Regions from separate parts of the Azospirillum agricola genome, predicted to be linked through region 2. Evidence: predicted binding sites of a transcription regulator. Region 2 holds the regulator's gene; each other region holds the start of a gene.
What was found. The regulator PhoB, encoded in region 2, activates phosphate uptake and scavenging genes when phosphate is short. The targets are predictions, from matches to a motif close to TNTCATAAAACTGTCA.
Positions count from the first base shown of each region.

Region 1 (7,414 bases), 1.6 Mb from region 2:
CGGGATGACCTGTAGCGGCTGTGCCCGTTCGGTTTCGAACGCCATCGTCAAGGCGGCGCCGGCCGCCGCCGTCACCGTCGATCTGTCCGTCGGCACCGTGATCGTTGCGGGCGGCGTGCCGCTGGAAACGGTGCGGACGGCAGTCGAGGCCGCCGGCTTCGACTTCGGCGGCGCCGCCTGAGCGCTGCGTCGCAACAAAACCATTTTATTTTTACGGTCATGAGGGAATACTCGGCGGGTCCGGATCACAACCGCACCCGCCCGCGAGGCCCCATGCCGCTTTATTCGTTCCGTTGCAAAGCTTGTGACCACGGGTTCGAAACCCTGGCCCGCTTCTCCGAGACGCCGCCCTGTCCCGCTTGCGGGAGCGTCGACGTGAACCGCCTGGTGTCGTCCATCGCTGCCGAAGGCAAGTCCGGCGCGATCATCCAGGGCGCCCGCAGACAGGCGGCGCGCGAAGGGCATTTCAGCAATTACAGCCGGTCGGAGCGGCCGAAGCGGTGACGGAACGCTCCGGGAGCCTCTCCTCCATGTCGGGGGAAGGGCTCCTGGAACTGCCGGACACCTACCGCGCAGAGGTCGCCTTGACCGTCTCCTCGGCCGCGCGGATCAACGCCTTGGCCTTGTTGACGGTCTCCTGGTACTCGGCTTCCGGGTCGCTGTCGGCGACGACGCCGCCGCCGGCCTGGACATACATCATGCCGTCCTTCAGGACCGCCGTGCGCAGCGCGATGCAGGTGTCCATCGCCCCCGAGGCGCCGAAATAGCCGACGCAGCCGGCATAGACGCCGCGCCGTGCCTTTTCCAGCTCGTCGATGATCTCCATGGCGCGGACCTTCGGCGCGCCCGACACCGTGCCGGCCGGGAAGCCGGCGATCAGCGCATCCAGCGCGTCGTGCTTCGGGTCGAGGTCGCCCTCGACGTTGGACACGATGTGCATGACGTGGCTGTACAGCTCGACGATCATCTTGGCCGTCACCTTGACGGTCCCGACCTTGGCCACGCGGCCGACGTCGTTGCGGCCGAGGTCGAGCAGCATGAGATGCTCGGCCAGTTCCTTGGGATCGCTCAGCAGGTCGTCGGCGAGCGCCCGGTCCTCCTCCGGCGTGGCGCCGCGCTTGCGGGTGCCGGCGATGGGGCGAACCGTCACCTTGCCATCGCGCACGCGGACCAGGATCTCGGGGCTGGAGCCGACGATGGTCAGTTCGCCGAAGTCGCAGTGGAACAGGAAGGGCGACGGGTTCAGGCGGCGCAGCGTGCGGTACAGCGCAAGCGGTGACGGCTTGAAGGGGAAGCGGATGCGCTGCGACGGCACGACCTGGAAGATGTCGCCGGCGCGGATGTACTCCTTTGCCCGCTCGACGATCGCGTGATACTCCTCGCGCGTCGTGTTGGAGGTCCAGGCGAGCGGCAGCCCGGCGTCGCTGCGCGGCTCGCGCCGGTAGGGCAGTGGGCGCTCCAGGTCGGCCAGCGCGTCGGTCAGCCGCTCCCGCGCGTCGGCGTAGGCGGCGGCCGCGTCCCGCCCGGCCTTCGGCCAGACGGGCGTCACCAGCGTGATCGAATCGGTGTGGCTGTCGAAGATGGCGACAATGCTGGGCCGCGTCAGGATGGCGTCGGGGATGTTCAACTCGTCCGGGTTGGCGTCGGGCAGACGCTCCATCAGCCGGACCATGTCGTAGGTCATGTAGCCGAACAGGCCGGCGGCCATCGGCGGCAACTCGGCCGGCAGCTCGATGCGGCTTTCGTTGATGAGGGAACGCAGCGCTTCCAGCGGGGCGGACTCGAGGGGCCTGTAGGCGTCGCGGTCGTGCAAGGCGTCGCGGTTGATCTCCGCCCTGGCCCCGCGCGAGCGCCACACCACGTCGGGCTTGAAGCCGATCACCGAGTAGCGGTCGCGCCGCGACCCGGCACCGCGCTCCGCCGATTCCAGCAGGAAGCCGAAGGGGCGGCCGTCCGCCAGCTTCATGTAGGCGGAGACCGGGGTCTCCAGGTCGCTGACCAGGGTGGTCCACACCACCTGCGGCCGGCCGGCGGCGTAGACGGCGTCGAAGGCGGTGTTCTCGGGCAGGACCTTCACGGCACGAACCTCTCTCGCAGGCCCCCGCGCGAACGCGGGGGCGGGACCTCAGTTGCTGGCGGCGAAGAACTGGTCGATCCGCTGGCGATGGATCTGGACCGGGTAGTGGCCGCGCAGGGCGTTGCCGAACTGCGCCATCAGGTCGCTCTCGATCCCCTGGGTGATCGTGCTCTCGATCGGGCCGAGGGCGGCGGCATCGGCGGCCGGGTTGGCGGCGATGACCTCCTTCAGGCGGGCGACGACCTGGGCGTCGGCGCTGGCGCCGCTGACCACATCGCCGGGCTTGGCGTCGAACAGCTTGCGCACCAGATCGCCGGGCAGCCCCTCGACCGAGCGGGCGTCGCGGGTGAAGGGCGTGGTCATGGCGAAGCTGGCGCCGGCGTCGGTGGCCACGGTCTGGGCGGCCTGCTCGGCACCCTGCTTGAGCTTGGCGGCGATGTCCTCGGCCTTTTTGGCGGCCAGTTCGGCGCGCTTGGCGGCCTGCCAGTCGGCGATCACCTGATCGCGCACCTCGGCCAGCGGACGGACGGCGGCGGGGATGACGCTGTCGACGCGGACGGCGGTGAAGACGCTGCCCTGTCCTTCGGTGAGGTTGGAGGCTGCGCCGGAACGGAGCTGGAAGGCGGTCGGCAGCAGCGCCTTCAGGGCGGGCAGGTTGGGGGCGGCCTCCTTGCCGTCCGGAGCCTTGCCGGTGCTGTCGATGGCGGCGACCTTGGTCACGACCAGACCCTGGGCCTGAGCCACCTCGTCCAGCGAAGCGCCGCTGGCGAGCTGGTCCTCGGCCCGGTTGGCGATGGAGAAGACGGCGTCGAGCGCCTTCTCCTTCTGGAGTTCGGCGCGCAGCTGGTCGCGCACCTCCTCGAAGCTCCTGGTGGAGCCGGCCTGGATGCCGGTGACGGCCAGCACATGCCAGCCGAGCGCGCTCTTGATCGCCTCGCTGGGCTTGCCCTGCTCCAGGGCGAAGGCGGCGTCGCCCAGCTCCGGCAGCTCGGCGCGGGCGATGTTGTCGAGAGTCAGCGGCTCGATCCCCGCCTCCTTGGCGGCGTCGGTCAGGCTCCTGGTCTTGGCCGCCTCGGCGATGGCCTTCGCCTTCGCCTCGTCGTCGACCACCACCATCTGGACGGTGCGCTTCTCCGGCGTGCCGAACTCGGCCGACCGCTCGTCGTAGGCGGCGCGGAGCTGGTCGTCCTCGATCTTGATGTCCTTGGCCAAGGCGTCCGGCGAGAGCTGGGCGACGGTCAGGGCGCGGTATTCGGGGGCGGTGAAGCGGACCTGATGATCCTCGTAGGATTTGGTGATCTCGGCATCGTCCGGAACGCCGACGTCGCCGACGGCCGCGTTGGGGAGGGTCACCAACTCGGCGACGCGCGTCTCGCCGCGGAAGCGGTAGAGCGCCTGGACCAGCGGCTTCGGCGCGGCCACCCCGGCGTTGACGGCACCAGCCACCAGCTCGCGCGCGGTCTCGCGGGTGACCACGGCGACATACCCCTCCTCGGTCAACTGGTTGTTGCGCAGCACGCTGCGGAACAGGTTCGGATCGAACTGGCCCTGCGGGTTGCGGAAGGCGGGTTCGTCGGCGATGCGCAGCTTGACCACGTCCGGCCCGACGCTGATTCCGGCGTCCTTGGCGGCGAGGTCGAACAGCGTGCGCTGGATCAGCGCGTTCAGCGACTGGTCGAGCAGGCCGAACTGCTTGGCCTGCTCGGTCGTCAGGTTGCCGCCGAGCATCGGGCGCAGCCGGTCCATCTGCCGGCGGAATTCCTGGTCCAGAGCGTCGCGCTCGATCGCGACCTTGCCGACCTCGGCCACCGTGGTGGGGACGCTGGAGCGGAACACGTCGCCGATCCCCCAGACACCGAAGCTGAGGATCAACAGGACGAACAGGATCTTGACGACCCACGAACCGGCGAAATTGCGGATGAACTGGAGCATGGGACCCGAATCTGAGCGCGTCGTTCGGCCGTCCGGCCGGGGCGGCGCATCATAGATAGGGCGCGGTGGGGCGGCAACAGCGCATTTCCGGCCGGTTGTGCCGGGTTGCCGGACATCCGCCGGGGGAAACCGTCCAAAGGAAAATTGCGCCGGCGATCCGTTCGTGGTGCTTCCTTTTTGCCTTCTCCGATGGCCCGCGTATTCTTCGTGACGCTTTTGTGAAAGGGGCGGAGGCTCGATGGACGCCGACATTCTTCAGGACATGGTGTTCCGCGTGCTGGGCGGGCTGGGGCTGTTCATGCTGGGCATGGAGTTCCTGTCCGACGGCATCCAGTCGCTGGCGGTGGCGCGCATGCGCCAAATTCTCGAACGCTTCACGACGAACCGCATCTTCGCGCTTCTGACCGGCACCTTCGTGACGGGCGTCATCCAGTCCAGCACGGTGATGACCGTCATGGTGGTCGGCTTCGTCAACAGCGGCATCGTGACGCTGGAGCAGGCCATCGGCCTGATCATGGGCGCCAACATCGGCACGACGCTGACCACCGTCTTCGTCGCGCTGCCCATCGGCAAATGGGGGCTGCCGGTGATCGGCGTGGCCGCGCTGGTCTATCTTTTCGTCGGTCGGCCGAGGGTCCGCTACGCGGCGCTGGCGTTGCTCGGGCTGGGGATGATCTTCTACGGGCTGGATCTGCTGACCAGCGGCTTCCGGCCGATCCGTTCGGCCCCGGCGATGATGGAGATCTTCACCTGGCTGTCGGCCGACAGCTACGGCGGGATCCTGCTCTGCGTGCTGCTGTCGGCGCTGGTCACGGCGATCATCCATTCCTCGTCGGCGACCGTTGGCATCGTCATGGGGCTGGGCGCCTCGGGCGTGATGGATTGGCATGCGGCGCTCGCCTTCACGCTGGGGGCCGACGTCGGCACCACGGCGACCTCCTACGTCGCGGCGCTGAACCTGTCGCCCAACGCCCGGCGCACCGCCTACGGCCACATGGCCTTCAACGTCATCGGCGTGCTGCTGATGCTGCCGCTGTTCCCGCTGTCGCTGAAGCTGGTCGCCTGGGCGCTGGGCGGCGATCCCGGCGCCGCCGTCACCGCCGCCGACGCCACGGTCAGCCACCCGCTGGTGCCGATCGCCATCGCCTCCTACTCGACCGGCTTCAACGTCTTCAACACGGCGGTGATGCTGCCCTTCGTGCCGCTGATGGCGCGCATTCTGTCGAAGGTCGGGCAGGGGCAGGGCGAGGACGACGAGTTGTCGGTGCCCCGCCACCTGTTCGCCAAGGCGCTGGAGGAGCCGGAGACCGCCGTCCGCCTGCTGGAGCGCGAGCAGGTCCGCTTCCAGCAGGCGTTGCCGGCGCTGTTGTCCGCGGCAAGGTTCGAGGGATCGAGGCCGGACGAGTCGCGCAAGGCCGGCGTCCGCGCCGCGGCCCTGCACACGGCGCTCGGCTCGCTGGCGCGCGAGATCGACGATTTCGCCGGCAACCTGTGCAAGCGCCCGATCCCGCCGCCGCTGGTGCCGGTGCTCATGCGCGTCCTCCAAAGTCAGGACCATGGCCGGGCGCTGGAACGTCACCTGTTCGATTTCACCCGTGAACTGGGGGGCGAGCCGCTGTCGCCGGCCGGCCGGAGCTTCGCCGACATCCTGGTCGAGGCGCTGGACGCGGTGCTGCTCGAATCGCTGGCGGCGCTGGGCAGCGGCGACACCGACGATCTGCGGATGATGCGCTCGATGATCGGCGATCGCGGCGGCGCGGCGGCGCGGCTGCGGCAGGGTTACCTCGAAGCCGACGGCGGCATCCCGCTGACCGAACGGACCCGGCTGCTGGCCGCCTTGGGGCTGGCCGAAAGCGCTCTGTGGGAACTGGCCCGCCTGCTGAACCTGCGGCTGGGCGAGGAGAGCGGCGCCCAGGCTGGCGCATCGGGTGACGGTGGCGCGGTGTCCGATGAAGTGTTTCCTCCACAGGCGCGCCCGGTGGAACTCGATGCGCTGCCGGCGGGCTGAGCCTCGCGGCGGGAGGCCTCGACATGCGAAACCCCGCCCCGGTGGAACCGGGGCGGGGCCTTGTCGCTTCGCAGTCCACTGCGTCGTGGGGGGCGGTTACTCCTTCAGCGCGTCGCGCGCCGCGTCCTTCGCCCCGCCGACCGTGTTCTGGACCTTGCCGGCGGCCTTCTCGGTCTTGCCTTCGGCTTCCATCTTGGTGTCGCCCATCAGCTTGCCGGCGGTTTCCTTGATGGTGCCCTTCGCGGTGCGGGCGGCGCCTTCGATACGATCCTTATCCATGGTGGACCTCCGTTGTGTCTTGATTATGCAGGAAACAACAGGCCGGTCGCGGAAAGGGTCCCGAGCGCAAACGTGACGGAGCCGCAAATTGGGTTAACCAGCCGGTCGCGGAGAATCGCCGGCCGGGGAACAGGCGATACCGGAAGGCTTCAGGATCCCAGCAGATCCAGAATGTCGGCCAGACAGCGCCGCCGCGTCGGACAGGCCGTGCACAACGTCTGGTTCGGTGGGCAATGGCTTCGCCGCAGGCGCTCGATGCCTTGGAACAGGGCGCATTTCTTCTCGTCCGAGATCACGTCCGTGCCTTTGATGGTCTCGATGGCATCGAACATCGGATTCGTCGTGTCCAGAATCATCGCCCCCGGAATCATGGCGTCCCGCTTCCGTTCCAGTCGGAAGCATGCCTCGGTGCGCTTGAAAAAATATGAAAACCCAGCAACATGGCCGGGGAAAATTGAAACAAACTGTGCCGTATTTTAACAAAATACGAAATATCGGCCTCGGGGGGCTGGAAGCAAGCGCATGGGACAGTCGGCAACCTTCCTGGCAGTGGGGCTTTACGGGGCGGCCGCGCTGGCGGAAATCGCTGGCTGCTTCGCCTTCTGGGCCTGGCTGCGGCTGGGGCAGTCGGCGTGGTGGGCCGCGCCGGGGATCGCCAGCCTGTGCGCCTTCGCGTGGCTGCTGACGCGGGTCGACGCGGAGTTTGCCGGCCGGGCCTACGCCGCCTATGGCGGGGTCTACATCGGCGCGTCGCTGCTCTGGCTGTGGCTGGTCGAGGGGGTGCGGCCGGACTGCTGGGACATGGCCGGCGCGCTGCTCTGCCTCGTCGGGACGGTGGTTATCCTGGCTGGCCCGCGTGGGGGGTGAAAGGGCGGTTCACCAACGGCGCACCGCAGGGGCCGGTTTCCAGGACCAGACCCGACTCATCGATTCGCAGGTAGGCGTCGACCCGCACCATCCGCCGCAGAATGTCGTCGTTCAGCATGATCTGGGCATCGGCCAGGGAAAGCGGCTTTCCCTCGTAATACGCGCGTCCGTCGGCATGGCGAATGTGGCGGAAGGCGGTGGTCATGGCGATGCTCCCCATCTCTGCTGCTCGGTTGTGGTGGCCCGACGAA
Region 1 is NZ_JAIFZR010000005.1:2,524,950-2,532,363, reverse strand. Features, by position in the region: gene JN22_RS27005 (heavy-metal-associated domain-containing protein) at 1-181, shown strand, start outside; gene JN22_RS27000 (FmdB family zinc ribbon protein) at 220-504, shown strand; gene trpE (anthranilate synthase component I) at 566-2,077, opposite strand; gene JN22_RS26990 (peptidylprolyl isomerase) at 2,126-4,009, opposite strand; gene JN22_RS26985 (Na/Pi cotransporter family protein) at 4,248-6,017, shown strand; gene JN22_RS26980 (CsbD family protein) at 6,114-6,296, opposite strand; gene JN22_RS26975 (hypothetical protein) at 6,446-6,652, opposite strand; gene JN22_RS26970 (YnfA family protein) at 6,819-7,163, shown strand; gene JN22_RS26965 (hypothetical protein) at 7,135-7,368, opposite strand; gene JN22_RS26960 (hypothetical protein) at 7,367-7,414, shown strand, end outside.
Region 1: JN22_RS26985 (Na/Pi cotransporter family protein) is a predicted target of PhoB. The motif match lies at 4,218-4,233, and genes of this name have one in related genera.

Region 2 (7,414 bases):
ATCGCCGGCATCGCCGCCATCGCCATCGCCTCGCTGATGCTGGTGGTCCTGCTCAGCTCGATCGTCACCAAGGGCTACACCGCCTTCTGGCAGGCCCAGGTCCGCGTCGAGGTGGCCTTCGACAAGGCGCAGGTCGAGGAGCGCAACTACACCGCCATCCTGCGCCAGGGGCTCTACGCGCAGTTCCCGGAGATCACCGAGCGCAGTGCGCGCCGCACGCTGAACGAGCTGCTGTCGTCGGGCGCGCCCTATGAGCTGGAAGCGATGGTGACGCGCGACCCGTCGATCGTCGGCACCACCCGGACCGTCTGGGTGCGCGCGGACGACGAGGTCGACCAGTTCGTGAAGGGCTACTTCACCCGCAGCGGGCCGGAGTCCGAGCGCCGGCTGAACGACGCCAAGATCGCCGCGGTCGACGCGCTGGTCGCCAAGGGCGCGCTGGTGCAGAGCTTCAACACCACCCTGTTCAGCGCCGGCGACAGCCGCGAGGCCGAGCAGGCGGGCATCTGGGGCGCCATCGTCGGCTCGCTGCTGACGCTGCTGGTCACCATGTCGCTGTCGGTTCCCATCGGCATCGCCGCGGCGGTCTACCTGGAGGAGTTCGCGCCGAAGAACAAGTGGACCGACCTGATCGAGGTCAACATCAACAACCTCGCCGCCGTGCCGTCGATCATCTTCGGCCTGCTCGGCCTGGCGGTGTTCCTCGGCTTCTTCGGCCTGCCGCGCTCGGCGCCGCTGGTCGGCGGTCTGGTGATGGCGCTGATGACCCTGCCGGTCATCATCATCTCGGCCCGCGTCGCGCTCAAGTCGGTGCCGCCCTCGATCCGCGAGGCCGCGCTGGGCATCGGCGCCTCGCCCTTGCAGACGGTGACGCACCATGTGCTGCCGCTGGCGATGCCCGGCATCCTGACCGGCACCATCATCGGCATGGCCCGCGCGCTCGGCGAGACGGCGCCGCTGCTGATGATCGGCATGGTCGCCTTCATCGTCGACATCCCGCACGGCTGGACCGACAGCGCCACCGTGCTGCCGGTGCAGATCTACATGTGGGCCGACAGTCCCGAGCGCGCCTTCACGGAGCGCACCTCGGCGGCGATCATGATCCTGCTCGGCTTCCTGATCCTGATGAACGGGTTGGCCGTTTTCCTGCGCAAGAAATTCGAGAGGCGGTGGTAAGCCATGAGCGTCCATACCCAGACCCACACCGGCGCCCCGGCCGCCGTGCGCTCGGCCCCGGCCGTGCCGAACAAGATGATCGCCCGCGACGTCAAGGTGTTCTACGGGGCCAAGCAGGCGCTGAAGGGCATCAACGTCGAGATTCAGGAAAACAAGGTGCTGGCGCTGATCGGCCCGTCGGGCTGCGGCAAGTCGACCTTCCTGCGCTGTCTCAACCGGATGAACGACACCATCGAGAACTGCCGGGTCGAGGGACTGATCGCGCTCGACGGCGAGGACATCTACGGCAAGTCGATCGACGCCGTGCAGCTCCGCGCCCGCGTCGGCATGGTGTTCCAGAAGCCGAACCCCTTCCCCAAGTCGATCTACGACAACATCGCCTACGGCCCGCGCATCCACGGCATGGCGTCGGGCCGCGACGAGCTGGACGAGGTGGTCGAGAAGTCGCTCCAGCGCGCCGGCCTGTGGAACGAGGTGAAGGACCGCCTGCGCGAGCCCGGCACCGGCCTGTCCGGCGGCCAGCAGCAGCGCCTGTGCATCGCCCGCGCCATCGCCGTCAGCCCCGAGGTGATCCTGATGGACGAGCCCTGCTCGGCGCTCGACCCCATCGCGACCGCCCACATCGAGGAACTGATCGACGAGCTGCGCGAGAACTTCACCATCGTCATCGTCACCCACAACATGCAGCAGGCGGCCCGCGTCTCGCAGAAGACCGCCTTCTTCCATCTGGGCGACATGGTGGAGTGCGACGACACCGAGGAGATCTTCACCAACCCGCGCGACGAGCGCACCCAGGGCTACATCACCGGCCGCTACGGCTGATTCTTTGCGTGTCCCTCTCCCGCCCCGGGAGAGGGCGCAGAGTCGACGGCCGCAGGCCGGACGAGCGCCGAAGGCGATCGTAGGTGGCGCGCGGTCGCGAGACTTGCGAGCGACCTCGGGGCCCACCGCGAAGCGGTGGGAAGGGTGAGGGGCGATCGGGCGTGCGGTTCGATCCATGCCACCGATAGCCCCTCACCCTCCCCGCTCCGTGGGTCCCCTCCTTCTCCCGGGGCGGGAGAGGGCGTTCCAGGCGGACTTGAAGTTGTCGTGTTGAAGGAAGCGAAGATGCTGGGTAATGTCGAGCCGCGCGCAGTGAACGGAGCCACCATGAACGCGGCGTTGAAGCCGCTCGCCCTCGTCGTCGAGGACGAGGCCGACATCGTTACCCTGCTGAAGTACAATCTGGAAAAAGAGGGTTTCCGCGTCGCCACCGCCACCGACGGCGAGGAAGCCCTGCTGCTGGCCGGGGAGCAGACCCCGCACATCGTCCTGCTCGACTGGATGCTGCCGCTGATGAGCGGGCTGGAGGTCTGCCGCCAGCTCCGCCGCAACGCCAAGACCCGCGACATCCCGATCATCATGCTGACGGCGCGCGGGGAAGAGGGCGACCGGGTGCGCGGTCTGAACTCCGGCGCCGACGACTACATCACCAAGCCCTTCTCACCGACCGAGCTGGTCGCCCGCATGCGCGCGGTGCTGCGCCGCGCCTCGCCGGGGATGACCGACGAAACGCTCCAGTTCGCCGACGTGACGATGGATCTGGCGGCCCACCGCGTGCGGCGCAACGGCCGCGACGTGCATCTCGGCCCGACCGAATTCCGCCTGCTGCGCCATTTCATGCAGCATCCGGGGCGGGTCTTCTCGCGCGAGCAGCTTCTCGATCTGGTGTGGGGCCACGACGTCTATGTCGAGCCGCGCACCGTCGACGTCCACATCCGCCGCCTGCGCAAGGCGATGAACGAGGAGACCGAGCTGGACCTGATCCGCACCGTGCGGTCGGCCGGCTACGCGCTCGACACCAAGACGGTGTGAGGGGCGGCGGGAAACCCCGCCTCCCATCCTTACGTGATCGCGTCCAGCGCATCGTTGCTCAGGCCGCCCGGCACGATGGTCAGCGGGATGCGCAGCTTTCCCAGCCCCCGCCCGGTGTAGTAGGACACCAGCGGCCCCGGCCCCTCCGGGTCGGTGCCGGCGGCCAGCACCAGGATGGAGATGCTCGGCTCCTCGGCGATCAGGGCCAGCACCTCCTCGTGCGGGTTGCCCTCGCGGACGTAGAGCGCCGGCAGGGTGCCGGTGAGCTGGTTGACCTCGCGGGCCAGCTTCTGGAGCATCAGCTCGGCCTCGTTGCGCTGCTCCTCGCGGATCAGGTTCTCCACCGCCAGCCAATGCTGCATCTCGCCCTGCTCCAGCACGGTCAGCAGGGCCACCTTGCCGCCCGACTTGCGGGCGCGCAGGCAGGCGTAGCGCAGCGCCACCTTCAGCTCCGGGCTGTCGTCGACGACGACCAGGAAGATGCGCACCGGCGGCGGCGAGGTCGGCGGCGAGGTTTCGGTCGTCTCGGTCATCTCAACCCCCCTTGGTTCTTTTGTCGTTCACACGCGGCGGAAGGCGGCGCCCGCCGCCCAGCCGGCCGCGACCGCGCCGACCACCGCGGCCACCCCGTAGACGACCGGACGGTGGCGGGCGATGTCGTAGAGTTCGGCGCTGAAGCCGATCTTCGACACCACCAGCGGCGTGGTCTGGGCGCTCACCACCTCGCCGTTGCGGATCAGCAGCGCCTCGACATTGTACAACCCCGTCGGGACGTTGGCTGGAAAATAGATGTTGGTGCGGAACAGCCGGTCGCCCAGGAAGGCGACCTGCCCGAAGGTCAGGGCGTAGAGGCCGGCGCGCTGCTTGTTGCGGATCAGGGCGGCGCGGAAGGCCGCCAGCTCGTCGGGCTCCAGCGTCTCGCGCGGGCCGAGCTGGAGCTGCGGCAGGCCGATCTGGTGGCGCTCCAGCACCGGGCGACCGACGAGCTGGTCGAGCGGCCGGCTGGTCGCCACCGTGTAGAAGCTGGGGACCTGCTCGAAGCGCACGCTGTCGGTGTTGATCCACATGCCGGCGATCCGCTCCTTGCGGCGGACGGTGGCGGGCACGCGCGGGCCGGTGACGACGATGGCGACGTCGCCCGCCCCGTCGGTGGTGCCGAACAGCACGACCTCGGTTCCGGTGAAGCCGGTGGTGATGGCGATCAGGTGGCTCGACAGGTCGGCGACGAGCTGCTGGGCCCACACGGTGGCCGCCAGCGTGCCGCCCAGCAGCAGCCCGCCCAGCGCCGCCGCCCCCTGGACCAGACGACGTTTCGACAGCGAAACCATCACGTCATTCCCGAGGTCAGGGTGAAGAGATCCTCCGGCCGGGCGAAGAGATCCCAGGCCAGCTTCAGCGCCACCGCGACGACGATGCAGGACAGCAGCAGCCGGGCCTGCTCGCCGCGCAGCCGGCTTCCCATCTTGGTGCCGGACTGGGCGCCGGTGACGCCGCCGATCAGCAGCAGCAGGGCCAGCATGGCGTCGACCGTCTGGTTGGTGGCGGCCTGCAACAGGGTGGCGGCGGCGGTGGTGAAGATGATCTGGAACAGCGAGGTGCCGGCCACCAGACCCGCCGGCATGTTCAGCAGATAGATCATCGCCGGCACCAGCAGGAAGCCGCCGCCGATGCCCATGATCGCCACCAGCATGCCGCCGACCAGCCCGATCCCCGCCGGCAGCAGCGCCGAGATGTAGAGCTTGGAGCGCTGGAACCGCATCTTGAAGGGCAGGCCGTGCAGCCAGATGTGGCGGTGCAGCTTGCCGCGCCTTGCGGTGGGGGCGCGGCGCCGGATGAGGGCGCGGCTGCTCTCCACCAGCATCATGCCGCCGATGGTGCCGAGGAAGAAGACGTAGGACAGGGTGATGGCGATGTCGATCTGGCCGAGCCGCTGGAGGATCGCGAAGATCCAGACGCCGAGCGCCGTGCCGACCACGCCGCCGGCCAGCATCACCACCCCCAGCTTGACGTCGACGTTGCCGCGCCGCCAGTGGGCCAGCACGCCCGACACGCTGGCGGCGACGAGCTGGTTGGCCTGGGTGCCGACCGCGACGGCCGGCGGCACGCCGATGAAGATCAGCAGCGGCGTCATCAGGAAGCCGCCGCCGACCCCGAACATGCCCGACAGGAAGCCGACCAGCCACCCCATGCCGAGCACCAGCAGCGCGTTGACCGACATCTCGGCGATCGGCAGATAGACTTGCATGGGAGGGGATCGCCGGCCAGGAAAGGTGGGGCAGCTTACCCGACCCGGCCGGCCGGCGGAAGCCGGGTCGACGCCGCGCGGTCGGGGCGCCGCGGTCAGCGCCCGGAGGAGACGCGGGCCATGGCGCCGGCGGAGGCGTTGAAGCTCTTCATGAAGCCGCCCTTGTCGGGAAAGGCGCGGTCGGCCTCGCGCCGCGCGGCGTCGAGGTCGGTGGCGTGGATGATCAGCCGGTTGGCCTGGAACCAGACCGGGTTGACCGCGCGTCCGACGGCGCGCGCGCTGGCGCTGTCGAAGCTGACCTCGGCCCGGAAGGGCCGGACGCCGGGTCCGGGCTGGCCCAGGCGGTGGAGGAAGCTGGGAGGCGCGCCCTCCGTCCTGGCGATCTCGCGCTGTGTCTGCCGCAGGGTCTGCTCGGCGATGGAGAGGCGCTTTTCGGCGTCCTCCACCTTGCGGCGGACCTCCTGGAGGGCTTCGTTCTCCAACGTCCACCGCTCGTGCAGGGGGGTGAGCGCCCGGCGCGCCTGGTCCAGCCCGGCCATGGCCTCCCAGCCGCGACGGACGCCGAGCAAGGCGAGCTGCGCCGTCATCCCGAGCATCGCCGCGACCGGCAGGACCGCTCCGAAAAATCCTTCGATCGTCATCGCCTCCTCCTGGCATGCCGCTTGCTGCCGTTCCCTCATCCGGGCACGGGAGCAGCAAGGATCATGCCGGCCGCGGCGCTGCCGGGGCCGTCGCGGAAGCGGCCCGTCGCCGGAGACGCCACGGTTTTGGAGTGCCCGTCATGAACGCCGCCCTCGGTCGCGTGGATCTGATGGTTCCGGTGCTGGAAACGCTGCTGCTCCTGGCCTGTCTGGCCTGGATCCTGGCCTCGGCCGCGCGCGCCGCGCGCCATGTCCTGATGGTCCAGCGCCGCCGCGCCGTGCTCGACAAGCGCCACGCCGATCTGGAGCGCGACCTCAGCAGCGTCCGCCGCTCGGTGCGCCAGCAGGACGGGGCGTTGCGTCACCTGGAAAAGGCGCTGGCCGACAAGCAGGAGGAGGTCGAGGCGGCGCAGACGCGGCTGAACGCGCTGCGCGGCGAGGGGCGGCGGGAGTATGAGCTTCTGAGCGAACGCTTCGGCGAGAAGGACAAGCTGTGGCTTCTCACGGTGCCGCGCGACGACCGGCCGGCGCGCTGGGCGGTCGCCGCTCCCGATCCGCAGACTGCGTCGGATCTGCTGACGAAGAGGGTCACCACCCCGGAGCGGCCGGAGGTGGAAGGGCAGATGTAGGAGCGCGGTCGCCTCCCAAAATGCAATCGCGGTGCGCCGCAACTGCATTTTGGGACGCAGGACGCGTTACAGCAGGCCCTTGGCGGCGATCAGCGCGCGCAGGTCCGCCTCCGGCCGGGCGCCGACATGGCTGATGATCTCGCCCGCCGCGATGGCGCCGATGCGCCCGCAGACCGCCGGTGGAAGATCGCGGGTGAAGCCGAACAGGAAGCCGGAGGCGTAGAGGTCGCCCGCCCCGGTGGTGTCGACCACGCGCCCGACCGGCTCCGCCGGAACCTCGACGACCGAGCCGGCCGAGACGATGACCGAGCCCTTCTCGCTGCGCGTCAGGGCGGCGGTCTTGCCCAGCCGCTTCACCGCCTCCAGCGCGTCCTCGAAGCGGTCGGTGCCGTAGAGGGCGCCGATCTCGTGCTCGTTGGCGAACAGGATGTCGACGTGCGTCTCCACCAGATCGACGAACTCGGCGTGGTGGCGGTGGACGCAGAAGCTGTCGGACAGCGACAGCGACACCTTGCGTCCGGCGGCGTGGGCGATGGCGGCCGCCTTGCGGAAGGCCTCCTTGGCGCCGGGCGGGTCCCACAGGTAGCCTTCCAGATAGGTGACCTGCGACGACGCGATCAGCGCCTCGTCGACGTCCTCCGGACCCAGCTCGACGCAGGCGCCGAGGTAGGTGTTCATCGAGCGCTGGGCGTCCGGCGTCACCAGGATCAGGCAGCGCGCGGTCGGCGCCCCGCCAAGCAGCGGCGCGCTGGCGAAGGCGACGCCCGAGGCGCGGATGTCGTGGCCGAACACGTCGCCGAGCTGGTCCTTGGCGACCTTGCCGATGTAGGCGCCCGCGCCGCCGAGCAGCGCGATGCCGGCCATGGTGT
Region 2 is NZ_JAIFZR010000005.1:953,931-961,344, reverse strand. Features, by position in the region: gene pstA (phosphate ABC transporter permease PstA) at 1-1,176, shown strand, start outside; gene pstB (phosphate ABC transporter ATP-binding protein PstB) at 1,180-1,998, shown strand; gene phoB (phosphate regulon transcriptional regulator PhoB) at 2,326-3,030, shown strand; gene JN22_RS19475 (universal stress protein) at 3,060-3,563, opposite strand; gene JN22_RS19470 (TIGR02186 family protein) at 3,591-4,358, opposite strand; gene JN22_RS19465 (sulfite exporter TauE/SafE family protein) at 4,358-5,275, opposite strand; gene JN22_RS19460 (hypothetical protein) at 5,371-5,916, opposite strand; gene JN22_RS19455 (hypothetical protein) at 6,057-6,545, shown strand; gene JN22_RS19450 (adenosine kinase) at 6,612-7,414, opposite strand, start outside.

Region 3 (7,414 bases), 280 kb from region 2:
ATGACGATCCCGACCAGCAGCGTCGGCCGCCGCCCGAAGCGGTCGGACATCGGCCCGTAGACGAGCTGCGACACCGCGAAGCCGACCAGGAACACCGACAGCGTGAGCTGCACCGTGGCGATGTCGGTGTCGAGCAGCCGCACCAATGTCGGCAGCGACGGCAGGTAGAGGTCGGTGGACAACGGGCCGAAGGCGACCAGCGCCGTCAGCAGGACGCGGATGACGAGCGAATCGGGACGTGGCATGGGCGGGAATCGGGCCGGCAGCGGAAGCGCGGCCGCACTCTATCAGACGAAACCATTCCGCGCGGGAAAAAGCGCGCGTCCTCAGCCGTAGCGCAGCAGGCGCGTGCCGTTGGCCTTCAGCCAGGCGCGCGGCGTCTCCACCCCGGCGGCCCCCATCCCTGTGGTGAGGCTGGCGCACAGCGCCCAGAAGCGGGCGGAATGGTTCATTTCGCGCAGATGGGCCACCTCGTGGGCGACGACGTAATCCAGAACCGGCTCCGGCGTCAGGATCAGCCGCCAGGAGAAGGACAGCCGGCCGGTGGAGGAGCAGCTTCCCCAGCGGCTCTTGGTGTCGCGCACGGTGACGGCGGCCACCCGCGCGCCGATGGTCGCGGCCTTCTCCCGCGCGCGGGTGGCCAGTTCGCGGCGCGCCTCGTTGACCAGGAAGTCGCGGACGCGGCGGGCGACGTGCCCGGCCTGCCCGCCGACCAGCAGGACGCCGTCCTCGATCCGGGTCGCGCCGCGCAGCTCGGGGGTGTGGCGGATCGCGTGCTCGGCCCCGAGATAGGGGATCGAGGCGCCGTCCTCGAAGGGCAGCGAGGGCGGCAGGGCGGCGATGCGCGCGCGCAGCCAGCCGTCGTGGCGGCCGATGAAATGGCGGGCGTCGGTCTCCGACACGCCGACCGGGATCACCACCTGGACCAGCCCGCGTCCGGGATCGACCCGCAGCGTCATCCGGGTGGCCCGGGCGCTCTCGCGCAGTTCCAGCGGCACCGGCAGCCCGACGACCTCCAAGGCGCGAGGCGGCTTGGGCTTCTGGGCGGCGGAGCGCTTCGGTCGGCGCGGCGGGGCGGGGCGGCGGGACACCATGCGTCCTTATAGCCCGCCCGCCCGGAGACGCCAATCTCCACACCGATTCGTCATGGCCAAGCCTATGCCCCTGCCGGACGGCCTATAGGGTTCGTGCCAATTTTCTCCCATGGGGTCGACTCAGGTCGGATTTGACACGATCGATCGAGGGACAAGATAAAGGAGTGGTACTGCCACCGTTCTTCTTCCACCGTTCCAAAATCCTCACCGAGTATACAGCCATGCCTCTGAACGGAAGCCATACGACGAAACGCGAGGATTGGCTGGACGCGCTGCTGTCGGCGAACGGGGCGCCGCACGCGCTGCTCGACGCGCAGGGACGGCTTCTGGTGGTGAACCGGGCCTTCGCGGCGGCGCTCGGCCAGCAGCCGGAGGAGGTCGAGGGCAAGACCCTGGCCCAGGCCGGGGTGCCGGCGGCGCTCGCCCAGCTCGTCGAGGGGCAGCGGCGGCGGGTGGCGGTGACCGGGGCCTCGGCGACGGTGGCCGGCGTGCTGCCGACGGGCGCGCTGACGCTGACGGCGGTGCGCGACGCCGACGGCACGGTGACCGGCGTGGCCGCCATCGGCGACGCCGACGCCGCGAGGCTGGCGGCGGCGCAGGAGGAGGCGGCCCGCGCCCGCGCCGACGCCGAGCGGGCGCGCACGGCCAAGGGCAAGTTCCTGTCGGCGGCGAGCCACGACCTGCGCCAGCCCTTCCAGGCGATGCACCTGTTCCATCACCTGCTGATGATGCGGCTGACCGACCCGGCCAGCGTCGAGCTGGGCAACAAGCTGGAACAGTCGATCATCGGCGGCGAGACGCTGCTGCGCGCCCTGCTCGACGTCTCGGCGCTGGAGGCCGGTCTGGTCGTGCCGCAGCCGCGCGGCTTCCCCGTCGACGAGACGCTGGGCCAGATGCTGGAGGAGTTCGGGCCGGAGGCCGAGGCCAAGGGGCTGCGCTTCAACGTCCGCCCGGCCGGGGTCGAGATCACCAGCGACCCGACCCTGCTGGAGCGGCTGCTGCGCCCGATCCTGTCCAACGCCATCCGCTACACCGAGAGCGGCGGGGTGCTGCTGGCGGCGCGGCGCCGGAAGGACCGGCTGCTGATCGAGGTGTGGGACACCGGCATCGGCATCGACCCGGCCAACCACGCGGCGATCTTCGAGGACTTCCACCAGCTCGGCAACCCGGGGCGCGACCGCAAGCAGGGGCTCGGGCTGGGGCTGGCCATCGTGCGGCGGCTGGCGGAGGCGCTCGGCCACCCGGTGACGCTGCGCTCCAGGCCGGGGCGCGGCTCGGTCTTCGTGGTGGAGGTGCCGCTGGCCGACGCCGGCACCGACGTGGACGATCCGGGCGCCGACGACGCGGCGGACGGGGACTCGGCCGAGACCGGCACCGTGCTGGTGATCGAGGACGACGCCATGCAGCTTGAGGGCATCGGGCTGCTGCTGCGCGGCTGGGGATACGACGTGATTCCGGTGCGCGGCATCGACGAGGCGGTCGCCGGGCTGGATGCGGCGGCGCCGCCGGATCTCGTGCTGTCCGACCTGCGCCTGTCCGGGCCGGAAACCGGCATCGACGCCATCCAGGCGGTGCGCGCCCGCTGCGGGCGGCGGGTGCCGGGGGTGATCGTCACCGGCGACACCGATCCGGACCGGCTGCGCAGCGTCGACCGTTCGGGTCTGCGCCTGCTCCACAAGCCGTGCGACCCGGCGCTGCTGAAGTCGCTGCTGGCGCGCACCCTGACCGCCGGGCGCCGTCCGGTGATGTGAGGGCGGCCCGTGGGCAACGCGGTGTTTCATGCGTGAAAAGCCTCTTCCCCCCGAGGAGAGAGGCTTTTCAAGACGACTTATCAGCCTGGGTTCATTGGCCCGCGTATCTCAGACGGCTGATTGACAGGATGCCCCCCGCGCGCGCAGGCTTCCCTTAACGGGAACCAGAAGGTCCCGAGCAAGAGCGTTGGGGAGGTTTCCGTCATGCCGCATCGGCCGTGCGCTGCCGATTCGTTCGCCCATCCCTGTGCCTTTTCCAGCCTCGCGCCGCCCGGCGGCGGGGCCGTCGCCGTTGGCATGGCGTGAGTGGGCGAGCATCCCCGTATGCGGTTGCCACGGAAACTTCACCAAACCGTCGCGGGACGGCAACCCGCAAGCCTCATCCAGACAACCACGAAACTCAATCGTGACAGGGAGATCCACCGCATGTTGACCCGCCGCACGCTCGGCCTCGCGACCGCCGCCCTCGCTCTTGCGGCCGGCCTGTCCTCGGGCGCCGCCCTCGCGCAGCAGAAGACCGTCGTGGAGTTCTGGCACGGGCTGCCGCAGCCGCTCGGCGGCCAGCTCGAAGACGTCGTGAAGGGCTTCAACGCCAGCCAGGACAAGGTCCAGGTCAACCCCTCCTTCAAGGGCAGCTACCCGGAGACGATGCAGGCCGCCATCGCCGCCTTCCGCGCCGGCAACGCGCCGCACATCGTGCAGATGTTCGAGGTCGGCACCGCGACCATGCTGGCCGCCGGACCGGCGGTGAAGCCGGTCCACCAGCTGATGCAGGAGACGGGCGCGTCGCTCGACCCCAAGGCCTACATCCCGGCGGTCAGCGGCTACTACTCGTCCAAGGACGGGAAGATGATGGCGCTGCCGTTCAACAGCTCCACCAACATCATGTTCTACAACAAGGACGCCTTCCAGAAGGCGGGCCTCGACCCGAACAAGGCGCCGGCGACCTGGCCGGAGCTGATCGAGGCGGCGAAGACGCTGAAGGTCGCCGGGATCGCCTGCCCCTTCACCACCTCCTGGCCGACCTGGGCGCAGTTCGAGCAGCTCGGCGCCATCCACGACACGCCCTTCGCCTCGCAGGCCAACGGCTTCGGCGGGCTGAACGCCGAGCTGAAGATCAACGCGCCGCTCTACGTCAAGCATGTCCAGACGCTGGTCGACATGCAGAAGGAGGGCACCTTCCGCTACGGCGGCCGCGACAACAAGCCGGACGGCCTGTTCCCGTCGGGCGAATGCGCGATCATCCACGCCTCGTCGGGCCTGCGCAGCCGCATCGCCAAGGAGGCGACCTTCGCCTGGGGCGCCGCCCCGCTGCCCTACTGGCCGGACCAGATCAAGGGCGAGCCGAAGAACGGCATCATCGGCGGCGCCGCCTTCTGGGTGATGACCTCGCCCAAGCGGACCCCGGCCGAGTACAAGGCGGTGTCGGAGTTCTTCACCTACCTCGCCAAGCCGGAGATCGACGCCAAGTGGCACATGGACACCGGCTACGTCCCGGTGACCTTCAAGGGCTTCGAACTGGCCAAGGCCGAGGGCTTCTACGAGAAGAACCCCGGCGCCGACGTGCCGGCGAAGCAGCTCACCCGCACGCCGACGACCGAGAACACGATGGGGCTGCGGCTCGGCAACCTGCCGGAGATCCGCAACATCATCCAGGAGGAGCTTGAGAAGGCCTTCCAGGGCCAGCCGGTCCAGCAGTCGCTCGACGCCGCCGTCCAGCGTGGCAACGTGGTGCTGCGCAACTTCGAGCGCGCCAACAAGAACTGAGAATGGCGTGTCTGCTTCCCCGTTCCGGTCATGCCGGGGCGGGGTCTTTTCCAGACACAGATAAACACAGATTTTTAATGAACACAGATTTATTAGATCATCGATTCTGTTTTTTTATGAGCATCAGTGAAAGAGAATGGCTGGTATTTATAATATTGTTCATCTGTGTCTATCTGTGTTCATCTGTGTAAAATAGAAAAATCTTGAACGAGGCCCGCCCTTGCAGCGTCGCGTGATCTTCGGAAACAAGCTTCTGCCCTATCTGCTGCTGGCGCCGCAGGTGGCGGTGACGCTGATCTTCTTCATCTGGCCGGCGGCCCAGGCGATCTGGCAGTCGGTCCATATCCAGGACGCCTTCGGCCTGCGCAGCGAGTTCGTCTGGTTCGAGAATTTCGAGGTCATCCTGCGTGACCCGAACTACGTCGAGACGCTGAAGACCACCGCGATCTTCAGCGTCTCGGTCACGGTCCTGTCGCTCGGCGTGGCGCTGCTGCTGGCGGTGCTGGCCGATTCGAAGATCAAGGGGGCGCGTGCCTACAAGACGCTGCTGATCTGGCCCTACGCGCTGGCGCCGGCCGTCGCCGCCGTGCTGTGGATGTTCATCTTCAACCCGGAGATCGGCTCGCTCGGCCAACTGCTCAACCGGCTGGGGCTCGACTGGGACTACCGGCTGAACGGCACCCAGGCGATGATCATGGTCATCCTGGCGGCGAGTTGGAAGCAGGTCGCCTACAACTTCATCTTCTTCCTGGCCGGGCTCCAGGCCATCCCGCGCTCGGTGATGGAGGCGGCCAGCATCGACGGCGCCGGGCCGGTGCGGCGCTTCTGGACCATCACCTTCCCGCTGCTGTCGCCGACCACCTTCTTCCTGCTGGTGGTCGACATGGTCTACGCCTTCTTCGAGACCTTCGGCACCATCCACGCCCTGACCCACGGCGGCCCCGGCAAGGCGACCGAGACGCTGATCTTCCGCGTCTACCAGGACGGCGTGGTCAACAACGACCTCGGCGCCTCCTCGGCCCAATCGGTGATCCTGATGGTCATCGTCATCGCGCTGACCGCGGTGCAGTTCCGCTTCGTCGAGCGCAAGGTGCATTACGCATGACCCCATCCCACAGCAGCGGACGCCGGCTGATCGACCTCGTGCCCCACGTCGTGCTGATCGTCGGCGTTCTGATCTTCGCCTTCCCGATCTACGTGACGCTGATCGGCTCGACCTGGGATTCGGCCACCATCGGGCGCGGCAACCTGCCGCTGACCCCGGGCGGCGAGGCCTTCAACAACTATTCCCAGGCCTGGAGCGAGAGCCACGGCGCCCGCGCCTCCTACACCCCGGTGCGGGTGATGGTGCTGAACAGCCTGGTGATGGCGCTGACCATCGCGCTGGGCAAGATCGCCATCTCGATCCTCTCCGCCTACGCGGTGGCCTTCTTTCGTTTCCCCTTCCGCATGGCCTTCTTCTGGATGATCTTCATCACGCTGATGCTGCCGGTGGAGGTGCGGATCATCCCGACCTACAAGGTGGTCGCCGACCTCGGGCTGATCGACAGCTACGCCGGGCTGACCATCCCGCTGATCGCGTCGGCCACCGCGACGCTGCTGTTCCGCCAGTTCTTCCTGACCATCCCGGACGAGCTGGTGGAGGCCGCCCGGATCGACGGGGCGGGGGCGCTGCGCTTCTTCCTCGACGTCGTGCTGCCGCTGTCGAAGACCAACATCGCGGCGCTGTTCGTCATCCTCTTCATCTATGGCTGGAACCAGTATCTCTGGCCGCTGCTGATCACCAACAGCGCGGACATGGAGACCATCGTCATCGGCATCACCAAGATGATCGGCACCGGCGAGGCCGCCAACGACTGGAACCTGATCATGGCGACGACCGTGCTGGCGATGCTGCCTCCGGTCGCCGTGGTGGTCTTCATGCAGCGCTGGTTCGTCAAGGGCCTCGTGGACAGCGAGAAATAGCAATGGCAACCGTAGACATCCGAAACGTCCGCAAGTCCTATGGCCCGGTCGAGGCGATCAAGGGCATCGACGTCGCCGTCCAGGACGGCGAGTTCCTCGTCCTGCTCGGCCCCAGCGGCTGCGGGAAATCCACCCTGCTGCGCATGGTCGCCGGGCTGGAGGGCATCACCGGCGGCGAGATCGCCATCGGCGGCCGCGTCGTCAACGGGCTCGACCCCAAGGACCGCGACATCGCCATGGTGTTCCAGAACTACGCGCTCTACCCGCACATGAGCGTCTTCGACAACATGGCCTACGGCCTGAAGATCCGCGGCATCCCCAAGCCGGAGATCCAGAGCCGCGTCGCCAGGGCCGCCGAGATCCTGGAACTCGGCCGCTTCCTCGACCGCCGGCCGAGCCAGCTTTCCGGCGGCCAGCGCCAGCGCGTCGCCATGGGCCGCGCCATCGTGCGCGAGCCCTCGGCCTTCCTGTTCGACGAGCCGCTGTCCAACCTCGACGCCAAGCTGCGCACCCAGATGCGCGTCGAGATCAAGCGGTTGCAGGACCGGCTCGGCATCACCAGCCTCTACGTCACCCACGACCAGGTGGAGGCGATGACGCTGGCCGACCGCATCCTGGTGATGAACCACGGCGTCGCCGAGCAGATCGGCACGCCGCTGGAGGTCTACCAGCGCCCGGCCAGCCTGTTCGTCGCCGGCTTCATCGGCTCGCCGCCGATGAACGTGCTGGACGGCCGCATCGACGCGGAGGGGGTGGGCATCGCCATGCCGGGCGGCGCCCGGCTGCCGCTCGCCGCCCCGCGGGTCGCCGACGCCGGCCGCGCCGTCAAGCTCGGCA
Region 3 is NZ_JAIFZR010000005.1:670,935-678,348, reverse strand. Features, by position in the region: gene JN22_RS18140 (multidrug effflux MFS transporter) at 1-245, opposite strand, end outside; gene JN22_RS18135 (M48 family metallopeptidase) at 327-1,094, opposite strand; gene JN22_RS18130 (ATP-binding protein) at 1,316-2,845, shown strand; gene ugpB (sn-glycerol-3-phosphate ABC transporter substrate-binding protein UgpB) at 3,272-4,612, shown strand; gene ugpA (sn-glycerol-3-phosphate ABC transporter permease UgpA) at 4,833-5,717, shown strand; gene ugpE (sn-glycerol-3-phosphate ABC transporter permease UgpE) at 5,714-6,577, shown strand; gene JN22_RS18110 (sn-glycerol-3-phosphate import ATP-binding protein UgpC) at 6,580-7,414, shown strand, end outside.
Region 3: ugpB (sn-glycerol-3-phosphate ABC transporter substrate-binding protein UgpB) is a predicted target of PhoB. The motif match lies at 3,188-3,203, and genes of this name have one in related genera.

Region 4 (7,414 bases), on a different contig from region 2:
GGCCTACTGGCAGCTCGCCCGCCTGCTGATCGCGGCGGAGGAGGCGGAATACGCCCGCAAGGCCGCGCTGACCGGCGGCTGGCGCGGCGCGCGGCGCTTCCGCATCGCCGGGAAGACCTCGGAGAGCGCGGTCATCACCTCCTTCCGGCTGGAGCCGGTGGACGGCGGGCGGGTGATGGATTTCCTGCCCGGCCAGTATCTCGGCCTCAAGCTGTCGATCGGCGGCGAGACGGTCCACCGCAACTACAGCCTGTCGGCCTCGCCGAACGGCCGCGACTACCGAATTTCGGTGAAGCGCGAGGCGCAGGGGCTGGTGTCCGGCTTCCTGCACGACCGCGCGCGGGTGGGCGACGAGCTGGAGGTCTACCCGCCGGCCGGCGAGTTCGTGCTGCGCGAGGGCGACGGCCCGCTGCTGCTGATCACCGGCGGGGTGGGGCAGACCCCGGCGCTGCCGCTGGCCGAGCAGGCGCTCGCCGCCGGCCGCAAGGTGGTCTATGTCCACGCCGCCATCAACGGCTCGGTCCACGCCTTCCGCGGCCATCTCGACGCGCTGGCGGGCCGCCACCAGGGGCTGACGACCGTCTATTGCTACGCCGAGCCGGAGACGGCCGACCAGCCGCACCTGACCGGCCTGCTCGACCGCGAGCGTCTGGCGGCGCTGCTGCCGCGGGAGCCGGGCGTCGCCGCCTATGTCGTCGGGCCGAAGCCCTTCATGACGGCGGTGATCGGGGCGCTGACCGCGCTGGGCCTGCCCGCCTCGGCGATCTTCCACGAGTTCTTCGGGCCGAAGGAAGCCATCGCCTGAGCGGAACCCCTTCAAAACGAAAGACCACGACCATGGACATGACAAGCTTCAACGACCACCACGCCGAGGTTCTGGCGCTCGCCGCCTCCGTCGAACGCCGGCTCGACCCGGCGGCGGTGGCGGCGGATCCGGCCGCCGTGTCGGGCGAGCTGGTGCGGCTGTTCGGCAAATTCTCGGTCCATCTGGCGATCGAGGACAAGGCGCTCTACCCCCGGCTGGCGCGCGGCGCCGACCCGGCGCTGCGCAGCATGGCGGTGCGCTTCCAGGAGGAGATGGGCGGGCTGACCCAGCGCTTCGACTCCTACCGCAAGGCGTGGCCGGGGCCACTGGCCATCGCCAGGGATCCCGCCCGCTTCATCGCCGAGACGCGCGCCATCCTCGCCCAGCTCAAGGCGCGGATCGGCCGCGAGGACGCCGAACTCTACCCGCTGGCGGCCAGGGCGGCGGCCTGACGCGTCGAGCAGGAAAACCGGCGGGTCAGCGCAGCGACGGCTGTCCGTGCCCGCCGTCGGTCTCCTTCAGCCGGCTGGTGCGCAGCTCGCCCGAGCGGTCGAGCACCGGGTAGGCGGTGGCGGCCAGATGGGCGTTGATGCGCCGCAGGTCGCGCAGGATGTCGATGTGCAGCGCGCTGGTCTCCAGGCTTTCGCCCCGGCCGGCGCGCAGGCGGGCGAAGTGCGCCTCGGTCGCCCGGGTCTCCAGGTCGCGCATGACCTCCTTCTCCCGCATCAGGCTGCGCGCCGCCCGCAGATCGCCCGACACGAAGACCGCCGCCGCCAGCCGCTGGGTGGACAGCAGCCGTTCCAGCATGCCGGTGATCTCCGCGGCCCCTTCCTCGGAAAAGCGCAGCTTGCGCTTGATCTTCTTCGACGCCGCATCCATCAGGCTGCGGTCGATGATGTCGCCGACATGCTCCAGATTGATGACCAGCGTCAGGATTCCGGCGGCGCGGCGGGCGTCGCGCTCGTCCATCTCATCGGGCTCGATGTGGGTCAGATACTCCTTGATCGCGCTCTGCAACCGGTCGAGCACGTCGTCCATCCGCCGGATCTCCTGGATCAGCTTGCGGTCGCCGGTGCGGAAGACGTCGAGCGCGCCGCGCAGCATCACCTCCACCGTGTCGGACATGCGCAGGGCCTCGCGCGCGGCGTTGGCGATGGCGAGGTGCGGGGCGGCGAGGGCGGCGCGGTCGAGATGCAGCGGGGCGGAAGGGTCGGCAACGCTCACCCGCTCCGGGAACAGGCGGACCAGCAGCCGGGCCAGCGCCGGCAGCGGCAGCACGAACAGCGCGGCGAGCGCCAGGTTGAACAGCAGGTGGAAGTCGGCGGCAAGCCGGCCGCCGCTGCCCGACAGCCGGGTCATCGCCGCGACGATCGGGTCGCCGGCCACCAGCACCAGCAGGCAGCCGACCGCCCGGTTCAGCAAATTGCCGACGGGAAGGCGGCGGACGGCCGGGTTGCCGTCGGGACCGCCGCCGCCCGGCCCCTCGAGGATCGGGTTGATGGCGCTGCCGAGGTTGGCCCCCGCCACCATGGCGAGGACGGCGTGCGGCGCGATCACCTGGGTGCCGGCCAGCGAGGCGATCAGCAGCACGATGGCGACGCTGGAATGGGCGGCCCAGGTCAGGACCGCCGCCAGCAGCAGGGCGATCACCGGATCGCCGGTCAGCACGGCGAGGATCTCGCGGAAGGCCGCGTCGCCGCCGACCGGCTCGATCGTCACCAACAGCAGGTGCAGCGACAGCAGCATCAGCCCCAGCCCGATCCCGACCCGCCCGAGGTCGCGGGTGCGCGTCCGCGCGCCGCGCCGGAAGGCGAGGAATCCCGCCAGCAGCAGAACCGGGGCGAGGCGCGCGGCGTCGAAGGCGAAGAGCTGGACGATCAGCGTCGTGCCGACATTCGCCCCCAGCATCGCCGCCAGCGCCGGAACCAGCGGCATCGCCCCGGTCGCGGCGAAGCCCGCCACCATCAGGCCGGTGGCCGTGCTGCTCTGCAACAGCGTGGTGACGCCCAGCCCGGCCGCCATCGCCGACCAGCGGTTGCGCAGGCCGACCGACAGGAGGTTGCGCAGGTCGCCGCCGAAGGCGCGGATCAGCCCGGACTGCACCATGTGCAGCCCCCACAGCAGAAGCACGACGTTGCCGGCAAGGGTGAGGAGAAGCTGGGTCGCCTGCATGCGCGCACTCCTTGGCCGGCACGCCCTGGCCGGCGGTCATGGTGCCGTGGTCGGATCCTCCGCGTTGGGTGGGCACCGTTCGGGATCGGTCACCCTTCAAATCATGGGCGCAGGACGCATCCACGACAATATGACGGTTGTGTTACACCCGGCCCCGCCGGGACGACGCCCGGCTGGGACGGCGGCCCGGCCGCATGCTATGCTTTCGGGCAAAGGAGCATGCATGTCGTCTGATCGTTTGATGAAGCTGGGCGCCTGGGAGCGCCCGGCCGAGATGCCCGACAGCCTTGCCGCCGAGGTCGCCGGCTGGCCGGTGATCGTCCGCGGCCCCGGCGGGGGCGGGTTCTATTCGCAACCCGGCCAGCCCTGGCTGGCACCGGAGGAGGGCTGCCTGCGCGCCGCCGACCGCTGGAACCTGGACTCCGGAGACGGCAAATCCGGGGAAGGGGAGGGCGGCGAACCCCGCTTCGCCACCGACCGGCCGCTGCCGGCGCGCGCCGGCTGGGCACTGGCCCGCCGGGAGGGCGGCGTGTGGGTGCTGCTGTCCGCCGACGCGGTCGAGCCGCGCGAGGTGCGCGAGCACCACAAGGAGCGGGCCGAGCGGCTGGTCGCCTCCCGCCGCTGGACCCGCAGCGATCTGGAGGTGATCCAGGCGCTGCTGGGCACCGACGCCACGCCGCGCGCGGCGCTGCTCGCCGCCGACCCCGCCGGGCGGGAGCGCTCGCTGCGCTCGCTGCTGGCCCTGCGGCTGGCGCTGGAGGTTCCGGCCGGCGAGGCGGCGAATCCGGAGCTGCCCGAGGCGGTCCGCTCGCTGCTGCGCGGCGGGGCCGAGGCGGTCGTCTGGCTGGACGAGGACGGCCGCGCGGTCGCCTCCGACGTGCTGGCGTGGCACGCCAGGCGCCACGCCCGCGTCGAGGCGCGCAACGACCGCCGCGCCGAGGAACGCGGACGCGGCGACGACCTCAAGCAGTCCATCGCCACGGCGGTGCGCAACGTCTTCCCGGCGATGCCAGCCGAGGTGGCGGCGTCGGCCGCCGCGCGCCTCGCCCCCAGCGTCGCCAAGCTGGGCCGCCGCCCCGGCACCCAGAACATCGTCGACGCGGTGGTCGAGATCCGGCTGGAGCGCTGGCGCCAGGCCATCGCCAGCGAGCCGGAGGTCGAGGAGCGGCTGCTGGCGATGCAGGCGCGCGGAGCCAATGGCCGCGTGCGCAAGCGCTTCCGCGACCAGCGCGCCGCCGAACGGGTGGAGCAGGAGATCCGCGACTGGCGCGGCGACCTGGAGCCGGTGTCGTCGCACCGGCTCGGCTGACCGGCCACCCGTCACCGCTCATCCACCGCGACCGACGCCGCGACCTTTCACCGCCCGCAGGGGTGGCGAAAGTGTCGCGGTTTTTTAACATTTCGGGAGCGATCCTGGGGAGGATCCTGAGTTCTTCCCGCGGTGCGCTGGTGTATAGTCCCGCCATCCGGGCTACCCCTTTCGTGTCTTCGGCGTCACCCACCCGCAAGGACCTTGAGCGAGTGTCGAGATGAGCAAATCGATCGAAGGCGTTTCCAACTGGATGAACATGTTCCGTTGGATCGTGAAACTCATCCGCGACGAGTACGGGATCGACGAGGCTCTGCTGACCCGCAACGCCACCCTGGAAACCGACATCGGCCTGACCATCGAGCAGATCGAGCAGGTGCTGGAGTACATCGGCGACAGCTTCACCCTGCGCTTCCCCGGCGGCACGCTGGATGAGCTGGTCAAGCTGGAGGAGCTGTGCCTGCTGGCGAGCTGGATGAAGGGCTATTACAAGCGCCCCGACTTCATTTCCGACGATTTCGAGGGCCGCTGCCGGGCGATCAACAGCATCGCCTGAGGCCCCCGTTTTCAGTGCCCGTTTTCAGTGCCCGTTTTCAGGCCCGGCCTTTCAGGGAAGCGACCGTCATGACCACCGGCACGTCCTACCCGCCCGGATTCGTCTGGGGCGTCTCGACCTCCGCCTACCAGATCGAGGGAGCGGCGGCCGAGGACGGGCGCGGCCCCAGCGTCTGGGACACCCGCTGCCGCACCCAGGGCGGGGTGGTGAACGGCGACAGCGGCGACGTCGCCTGCGACCATTATCACCGCTGGGAGGAGGACGTCGCCCTGATGCGGGGGCTGGGGGTGGATGCCTACCGCTTCTCCGTCTCCTGGCCGCGCGTGCTGCCGCGCGGGCGGGGCGTGGTGAACGACAAGGGCCTCGACTTCTACGACCGGCTGATCGACCGGCTGCTGGAACGCGGCATCGAGCCGTGGCTCTGCCTCTACCACTGGGACCTGCCGCAGGCGCTGCACGACCTCGGCGGCTGGTCGTCGCGCGACAGCGCCGGCTGGTACGCCGATTATGCCGCGCTCTGCGCCCGCCGCTACGGCGACCGGGTGAAGCGCTGGATCACCTTCAACGAATTCTCGGTCTTCACCCTGTTCGGCTACGCCATCCCCTGGGCCGCTCCCGGCATCGTCGACCGCACCCAGCATCTGCGCGCCATCCACCACGTCAACCTCGCCCACGGCGCCGGGGTCGAGGTGCTGCGCGATCTCGTGCCCGGCGCCTCGATCGGGGCGATCCACAACCGGCAGGTCGTGATCCCCGAGACCGACACGGCGGAGAACCGCGCGGCGGCCTCCCTGCTCGACGAGCACTGGAACCTGGTCTTCTGCGACCCGCAGATCCTCGGCCACTACCCGCCGCAGACCGCATCCCTGATCGAGCCGCATGTCCGGGCCGGCGACATGGCCCGCATCGCCCGGCCGGTCGACTGGTTCGGGCTGAACCATTACGGCCCGATCTTCGCCAAGGCCGACCCGTCGCGCATCTGGGGCTATGGCTGGGGCGACGCGCCGCCGGATTCGCCGACCCACGGCGTCGGCTGGGCGATCTTCCCCGACGCCTTCCGCGAGGAGCTGCTGACCATCCAGCGCCGCTACCGCCTGCCCATCGTGGTGACGGAGAACGGCTGCGGCGGCAGCGACGCCGTGGCGGCGGACGGCGGCGTCCACGACCCCCACCGCATCGCCTACCTGACCATCTACAACGAGGCGATGCGCGCGGCGATGAGCCAGGGCGCCGACGTGCGCGGCTATTTCGTCTGGTCGCTGCTCGACAATTTCGAATGGGGCAGCGGCTACGGCCAGCGTTTCGGAATCGTCCACGTCGATTTCCCGACGGGGACGCGGACGCCGAAGGACTCCGCCCGCTGGTACGCCGATCTGATCCGGAGGGCGCGCGGAGCCGGGGGAGCCCTCACGCCGCCCGCACCCGCGCGATGAAGGCGTCGATCTGCTCCTGAAGCTCGCGGGCCTGCTGCGACAGCTCGCCGGTCGCCGCGTTGATCTCCGACACCACGCCGTTGGTCCGCTCGGCGGCGCAGCGCACGGTGGAGATGGCGGCGATCACCATCCCGGCCCCGGCGGCGGCGTCGGAGACGTTGCCGGCGATGTCGCCGGTCACCGCGTTCTGCTGCTGCACCGCCCCGGCCACCGCGGTGGAGGTCTCCTCGATGCTGGCGATGGTGTGGCCGATGGCGCGGATCGCCTCGCCCGCCCCCTCGGCGACGCTGCGCATGCGGCGGACATGGGCACCGATGTCCTCGGTGGCCCTGGCGGTCTGGTTGGCGAGAGTCTTCACCTCGGACGCGACGACGGCGAAACCCTTGCCGGCCGGACCGGCGCGGGCCGCCTCGATGGTCGCGTTGAGGGCCAGCATGTTGGTCTTGGCGGCGATGTCCTGGATCAGCGCGATCACACCGCCGATCTGCCCGGCGGCCTCGGTCAGCTCGCGCATGGTGCGGTCGGTCCGCTCGGCCATCGTCACCGCGTCGCTGGCAACGCTGGTCGCCGCCGCCGTCTGGTGGTTGATCTCGTCGAAGGAGGCGGCGAGCTGGCCGGTCGCCGCCGCCACCGCCTGGACGTTGACCGAGGCGCGCTCCGCCCCCGCCGCCGCCGCCACGGCGTCGCGCACCGCGGCGTCGGCGTTGGTGGCGAGCTGCGCGGCGTTGGACTGCAACTGGGTCACGGCGCCCGACACGCCGAGCAGGACATGGCGGACCTTCTCCTCGGCGAAGCGGATCGCCTCGGCGTCGCGCTCCTTCATGCGGTCGAGCGACTGGCTGATGGTGGTGGCATGGCGGGCGAAATCGCCGCGCAGGCCGGTGGTCAGGATCTTGCGGTAATAGTGGCGCTCGTTCGCGCTGTGCATGGCGGCGTCGGCCTCCTTGCAGAAGGCTTCGGTCAGGTCGAGCAGCCGGTTGATGTTGCGCAGCATCCGCCCGATGTTGCCGTGCCCGCGGATGCCCATCACCCGCACCGACAGGTCGCCGCGCGCCGCCGCCTCGCAGACCGCCGCCGCCTTGTCGATGCTGGCGCCGGCCCGCTTCAGCGCGCGCAGCCCGAACAGGGACGGGACGAGG
Region 4 is NZ_JAIFZR010000001.1:569,139-576,552, reverse strand. Features, by position in the region: gene hmpA (NO-inducible flavohemoprotein) at 1-805, shown strand, start outside; gene JN22_RS02410 (hemerythrin domain-containing protein) at 838-1,257, shown strand; gene JN22_RS02405 (Na/Pi cotransporter family protein) at 1,283-2,977, opposite strand; gene JN22_RS02400 (hypothetical protein) at 3,201-4,286, shown strand; gene JN22_RS02395 (acyl carrier protein) at 4,507-4,842, shown strand; gene JN22_RS02390 (GH1 family beta-glucosidase) at 4,911-6,275, shown strand; gene JN22_RS02385 (methyl-accepting chemotaxis protein) at 6,250-7,414, opposite strand, start outside.
Region 4: JN22_RS02405 (Na/Pi cotransporter family protein) is a predicted target of PhoB. The motif match lies at 3,109-3,124, and genes of this name have one in related genera.